DNA from 3 places in the Dyadobacter fermentans DSM 18053 genome. Region 2 is predicted to be linked to each of the others. Evidence: riboswitches for the same ligand, from Rfam matches in the RefSeq annotation. Region 2 holds a riboswitch; each other region holds the start of a gene.

Region 1 (2,269 bases), 600 kb from region 2:
GCTGCCATAACTAGCCGAAAAGTCCGCCTTAAAGCCCGCAGTGGGCCTTTTTCTGACGATATTGATAATGCCGCCCAATGCCGAATGTCCAAACAGCACGGAAGCCGGCCCTTTCAGTATTTCTATGGATTCCACATTGGCCAGGTTCGTGTTCGGCGCGCTGGTGGAAATGTTGTGCCGCTCATCGCGCACGCCATCCACCAAAAGCACGAAGTTGGAAAAACCGCGGATTGTAAAATGCTGAAAGCCGCCGTAGGTGTTGTTGGCCCGCACGCCTGTCGTATTTTTCATGGCCTCGCCCAAATCGTCGATACCGCGCTGTTCGATCGTTTTTGCCGATATGGTGGAAGTGGTGATGGGCATATCGCGCAGCGGGACGTCGATTTTGTTAATGCCCGAATAAGCCTGGCGCCGCGCGGTACTGATCACGACCTCGGAAAGCTCGTTGGTGCTGGTATTGAGTTTGTAATTCAATTCCAGCGCCTGGCCATCTTTGAGAACGATATTTTGCTTTTTTGCCTCATGGCCCACGCCGGTGGCAACGAGCGTGTAGCTTCCTGCCTGGACGTTTTTAATGTCAAACCGGCCGTCCGCGTCGGTTACGGCCGCATAGCTGGTGCCTTCCAGCCGCACGCTGATCCCGGCAATAGCATCGCCTTTTTCGCTTTGAATGGAGCCTGTCACCCGCCCCGGCGCAGCGCCGAAACTGGGAAATGAACACCATAACAGGGCGAATGAAATGAGTAGTAAAAATGAATTTTTCGCCTCCCTGCCGCTAGTCCGCGAGCAGCAGAATGTAGATGTTTGCATACTTTTAACTGATGGTTAGATGAGTTAAAGTCTCTTGCAGTATTTCAGGAAGCTTTCTTGGAACAACGGGGAACGGTCACGCAGGGGCGTAGTGGTTTTGTGATACCAAAACCATCAGACACAACAGATCCAGACCGACATACTTTATTCCGCGAAAGCGTCGACAACGTGAAAAGGCAGGTCTCCTGACTTGTAACATTTATATCATCCTTCCCAGAGCAATGATTGAATTTTGAATGAGTGAATAATTTAAATACTATTCATTTATTCAAAAATCAGTCAGTTATCTCCAGTGGATATAACCGATATAAACTTGAAGTGTTACTTACAGTTGCGCGACAGCTCGTGAATTGCACACGATTCCCTATTAATCTGCTACTTAGCAAAACCTTTCCCGATGGAAAATGAAAGAAAAGAACTTTTTAAGGGTGTAAAGATAAAAAGCACGGTGGCAATCACCACCATGCTTTCATGATTACTGACAAGTTTACATTTTTGCTGGCCGCCCGCCAGGCTAATGTGGTTTCTGATGCGCGGGGTTGCTTACGAACCGCTCGTCTGTCAATGTTGCCAGAAAGGCGATGATCTGGGTCTTCTGGACAGCACTGAATGCGAAGCCCTGCTGCGGGATGCGGCCATCGAGCGTGGCCGAATGCTGGATGCCGTTTGAATAATGGTCGAGCACCTTTTCGAGCGTGGGTATGCGGCCGTCGTGCATGTAGGGTGCTGTGAGCGTTACATTGCGAAGCGACGGCGTTTTGAATTTGCCCAAATCACCCTCGTCGTAGCTGATCCGGTAGCGGCCCATGAAGATTCCCTCGTGATCCTGGTTGTCGAAACGGCTGTCGAGCCCGTTGTTGTGGTAGCCGTTGTCCGTGAAAAGCTCGCCGGAATGGCATCCCTGGCAATGCTGCCGGACCAGCGCCAAGCCCGACATTTCTTCCGGAGTGAGCACTGCGCCGTTGCGTCCTAGCCGGAAATCGTCGTACCGCGAAGTCGCCGAAACGAGTGAGCGCTGGAACTGCGCGAGCGCTTTGGCCACATTCTGCGAGGTTATGCCTGCCGAAAAAGCCTCCTGGAAACCCTTCACGTACGACGCATCCGCATTGAGTTCATCCACCAGTTCGTACAAATCCTGGGCCATTTCGTCATGGGCGGTGAGCGGCCCGAACGCCTGCGATTCCAGGTTAGTCGAGCCGCCGTCCCAGAAAAGGCCGTTGGTCGCCCAGGCCAGATTGAACAGCGCCGGTGCATGCCGCAGCAACTGCGTGTCCGACACGCCTGATGTGCTAAGCGCGACCCCGTCGCTGAATGCCTTGGCGGGATCGTGACAGCTTGCGCAGGAAACCTTGTTGTTGGCCGACAAGCGCCGGTCATAGAATAGCTGCCTGCCCAGCCGGATGCCGGCCTCAGTCATAGGATTATGCGCATCCGGAACAGGAACAGGGAAATGCGGCGG
Region 2 (2,269 bases):
TCACAATACTGGCGTATGCTATCGCGCATGGACTGGTTGCCCGACAATTGTTCCGCAAACAGTTCGGGATAGCCTCCGGGCAGGTAAAGCAGGTCGGTTTCGGGTAAACCGGCGTCATGCACCGGGCTGAACCATTGCACGTCGCCAAATGCCCGCAGCGTTTCCACATTCTGATGGTATAGGAAAGAGAATGCCTCGTCCCGTGCAATTGTAATGCGGAGTTTCGGGGACTGACGCGGCCATGCAATAGTTTGATTTTCAATATTTAAAATCTTTTCCTGAACGGACAGTGCTCCTGCATCGTCACTTGAATGCTTACTGGAAGTGATTTCAAGCAAACGATCAAGATCCACCGTCTGCGGGATAACTTCCGCCAGCCGCCGGATAATTTGTTCGTAATTGGTTTCGGTGGAAATACGCAGGCCCAGATGCCGCGAAGGAATATGCAGCGCCTCGTTCCTGGGCAGGTAGCCAAGGGCTTCCACACCAGCATCGGCGCAGGCATCCTGCAAAAACCGGTAATGCGATTCCGTACCCACAAAATTGAAGATCGCGCCTACGACCCGAATGCCCGCATGGAAATTTTTCAGCCCGTAAATGAGCGGCGCCGCGGAATAGGCCATCGACTGCGCATTAATCACCAGCACCACCGGAATATCGAGCAACGTCGCTATTTCCGCGCTGCTGCCTTTCATCTTGTCGGCCCCATCGAAAAGCCCCATCACGCCCTCGGCCACGCTCACGTCCGCCTGCGAGGCATAATGCGCGTATACCGCCCGCATGTGCGCCTCCGAAGCCATGAACGTATCCAGGTTCACGCCCGGCCGGCCGGCGGCATTGGTATGGTGGATGGTATCGATATAATCGGGCCCGCATTTGAACGGCTGCACACCAAACCCACGGTCGCGCAATGCCCGCAGCAATCCCAGCGTCAGCGTGGTCTTGCCCGAGTTGCTCGACGGAGCAGAGATCAGGAAACTGGATTTTGAAACAGACATATTCACCATCGCTGAATTCAAAGTATGGACAACTTCAAACGCATTCGATAGTAAAGAAAACAGAAAGGCATTCCCCGGGACGAGATGTTACCCGGTGATCGTCGGATTGCCGGGGCGGGCGAAAATCCGATGAATATCCAAACGAGACCCTGCTTCATACCGCGAAAGCATTGTCAACAAGGAAAGGATGGGTGTTCTGGCTTAGGTCATCGAATCGATAACCCTTTACAGTTGCGCGACAGCTCGTGATTTCCACCACATGGGTGGCCCCGACGATTCCCCCGTAATGCGTTGATACGCAGTACCATTTCCTGTTGGAGAAGTATGTTAAAGAACTTTTTGTGCCGTAAAGGTAACGGTATTCGGGTATTTTTCTGGCTTATCTCCGACAAAAACACCTAGCTTTGCAACATTCATTGGTTCGCGCCTCCGGCGTGATTAAAAGGGAATCCGGTGCAAATCCGGAGCAGTACCCGCTGCTGTAAGTTCACTAACGATGCTCTTGTCTGATGTCACTGGGATCGAAATTTGAATGATCGAATGACTGAATGATTGAATGATTGAATAGAATTTATTCGGTCATTCAATCATTCAGTCATTCAATCATTCCCCCGGGAAGGCGCAAGAGTTGAACGAGCCAGAAGACCTGCCGTTGAATGTTCCGGTTTTGCTTTCGGGAAGAAAGGCAAGAGGAAACGGCGGGCTGCATGGCGGCTTCGCTCTTCCCTGCATTCTCCCATAAGTTATTTTCTAATTTATGCGGAAATCCAAATGATTCAGTATCTGCTAATTGACTCGTTGCTGCTTGGCGTGCAGCATTCCTTCGAGCCCGACCACATGGCCGCGGTTTCGGTTCTTGCCACAGAAGAAAGTGAAGGTCCGGACCGGCGGGGCACAGCCCGGCCGAGCGCGGCCCTCCGGTGGAAACTCATCTGGCGGTCGTCGCATTGGGCGCTCGGGCATTCGGTTACGCTCATTTCGTTTGCCGTGCTGGTGCTTTTGCTCAAATCCACGCTATCCCTGCAAGTGGCCGATCAGGTGGAGTTGCTCGTAGGCCCGCTGATGATCTGGTTGGGCATTCTGGCGATCCGTCGGAATTTCCGGACGCAAAAGCCCGCTGCCACTGTCCAGGAGGGCAAGGTTAGCCGTTCGTTCTGGGTGGGAATGGTTCATGGCCTGGCCGGGACCGGCGGTGCTTGTGCCGTGGCGCTTACGCTGGCGGCGCGGGATGCCACCACGGCTGTGTGGATTATCGTCCTGCAAAGCGTCGG
Region 3 (2,269 bases), 3.0 Mb from region 2:
CCTTCGACCCCCAGGCCGAATGCGACCGCGTGAACAAGATCGTCGAAAGCCTCGGCGGCCTCGACCTGATCGTCCTCGGCGTAGGCATGAACGGCCACCTCGCGCTCAACGAGCCCGGCACGTCGTGGGACAGTTACGCCCACATTTCCGAGCTCGATCCGGTTACGGTCGAAGTAGGGCAAAAGTATTTCCAGCAGCCCACCGCCCTTACCCGGGGCATTACCGTCGGCATTCGTCACATTCTCGACGCCAGCGCCGCTATCCTGCTGGCCTCCGGCAAAGCGAAGGCATCGGTTATCCAACGGGCGCTCGCATTCCCGGTTTCAAAGGACTTCCCGGCAACGGTTTTGCAGAATCACCTGAATGCAGAGTTCATACTGGATGCCGATGCGGCGGAGTTGATTTAGTAATAGTGAAATCACTTTTCAGACCGCTTTTTCGATCCCAATTCAGATATTTTATCCAGCCGAAACCTTTAATTTCTTCCTACTTCACTGAATTCGCAGGCCCTTTTACCGCTGAATGACGGTTGCGCCTAAATTTGACGCAGTTCTTTGTGAACGCCCGTCAATCGGGATGGTGGTTTTTGCCTTTGGTGCCCTCAGCCAAAATCGAGCAAAACAAAAAGGAACCGTGTGCAATTCACGGGCAGTCGTGCTACTGTAAGTATCCGCTCTGAGCATTCAGGGCCTGTTTTTACCCTCGCGACCCATTGCAGCGCCCCGGCGCGGCGAGAAGGGCGGTGAAAATGATACAAGCCAGGAGACTTGCCATCATCCTCAATGGCTTTTCCCTCACGGATGGGGAGCAGTCAAGTATTGATTTACCCCATTTTTTGGCAGTACCACAGGCTTCCGGCTGGTTCGGGGGGACTGTATCGGTTCGTTTTCGCAGGAAAGCTGCGTGTTGCCGCCATGGAATGAAGTACCGGCCAGCGTCCGCAACAGGCGTTTTTGTCGGGATGGGGGGTGTTTTCACAGGGTTTTTATTAACTCTTTAAACACAAAAAAGTATGTTGTCACACAACCTCGGCTACCCGCGCGTGGGCAGCCACCGCGAACTCAAAAAGGCCAGCGAACAGTTCTGGGTCGGCACTATCGACCGCGATGCATTGCAGAAAGTCGCCCGTAAGCTTCGCCACCAGAACTGGGAAACGCAGCAGAATGCAGGCCTTGGCCTGATCCCTTCCAACGATTTTTCGCTCTACGACCATGTGCTCGACACGTCGCTCATGGTGGGTGCCATTCCCGAGCGTTATCATCAGTTGCTCGACGGCAAATCGAACAAGGAGCTCGACCTTTACTTCGCCATGGCGCGCGGTTATCAGAAGAACGGGCTGGATATCAATGCCCTGGAAATGACCAAATGGTTCGATACCAATTACCATTACCTCGTGCCGGAGTTCGTGAAAGGCCAGCGGTTCAAGCGGTATTCGGAGAAGGTTTTGCTCGAATTTGAAGATGCATTGCATAAAGGCATCGTGACTAAACCCGTGCTGCTGGGGCCGGTTACCTATTTGATTTTGGGTAAAGAAAAGGAAGCTGGTTTCGATCGGATTGATTTGATTGATAGTCTTTTACCTGTTTATATATCTATCCTGAAAGAGCTTTCCGCACGAGGTGCCGAATGGGTGCAGCTCGACGAGCCGGGGCTTGTTCTGGATTTAAATGAAAAAGAAAAGCTTGCCTTCCTGAGCGCATATAGCCAGATCCGGGAAGCACTGCCAAAGCTGCGCATTCTGGTAACGACCTATTTTGGGCCGCTGGAAGATAACCTGGCCATTGCAGCCGCATTGCCGGTGGACGCCTTGCACCTCGACCTGACGCGCGGTGCCGAAACGTTACCTCAAATCCTGGCCGATGAATCATTCGTTTCTTCCACTAAAAAACTTTCGCTGGGCGTGATCGACGGCCGGAATATCTGGAAAAACGATTACCGAAAGTCGCTCGAATGGATTGGGGCTGCGGTAAATGTGCTGGGCGAAGAGCGGGTGTGGGTTGCGCCGTCGTCGTCGCTGCTGCATTGCCCTTATGACCTCGATTTGGAAAAGAATGAAGCGGTGCTCACGCCGGAAATCAAGAACTGGATGGCATTTGCCAAACAGAAGCTGGCGGAAGTCACCACCTTAGCAAGGCTCTCGACGACAGATTATGCGCATGATAGTGCATTTACCGACAACCAAAAAGCGATCGAAAGCCGTCGCAAGTCTGCATTGATCCACAAGCCGGTGGTAAAAGCGAGGGTAAGCGAAGTGCACGAAAGTGATTTC

What was found. A riboswitch is a leader RNA that binds a small molecule or an ion and turns the genes downstream of it on or off. The one in region 2 is predicted to bind cobalamin.
Region 1: another riboswitch for cobalamin. It lies ahead of DFER_RS00495 (TonB-dependent receptor); the one in region 2 lies ahead of DFER_RS26765 (cobyrinic acid a,c-diamide synthase CobB).
Region 3: another riboswitch for cobalamin. It lies ahead of metE (5-methyltetrahydropteroyltriglutamate--homocysteine S-methyltransferase); the one in region 2 lies ahead of DFER_RS26765 (cobyrinic acid a,c-diamide synthase CobB).

The regions. Positions count from the first base shown of each region.
Region 1 is NC_013037.1:116,654-118,922, reverse strand. Features, by position in the region: gene DFER_RS00495 (TonB-dependent receptor) at 1-810, opposite strand, end outside; cobalamin riboswitch at 969-1,218, opposite strand; gene DFER_RS00490 (cytochrome-c peroxidase) at 1,325-2,269, opposite strand, start outside.
Region 2 is NC_013037.1:6,483,103-6,485,371, reverse strand. Features, by position in the region: gene DFER_RS26765 (cobyrinic acid a,c-diamide synthase CobB) at 1-998, opposite strand, end outside; cobalamin riboswitch at 1,168-1,322, opposite strand; cobalamin riboswitch at 1,399-1,666, shown strand; gene DFER_RS26760 (hypothetical protein) at 1,770-2,269, shown strand, end outside.
Region 3 is NC_013037.1:3,479,206-3,481,474, reverse strand. Features, by position in the region: gene DFER_RS13915 (glucosamine-6-phosphate deaminase) at 1-407, shown strand, start outside; cobalamin riboswitch at 569-789, shown strand; gene metE (5-methyltetrahydropteroyltriglutamate--homocysteine S-methyltransferase) at 1,013-2,269, shown strand, end outside.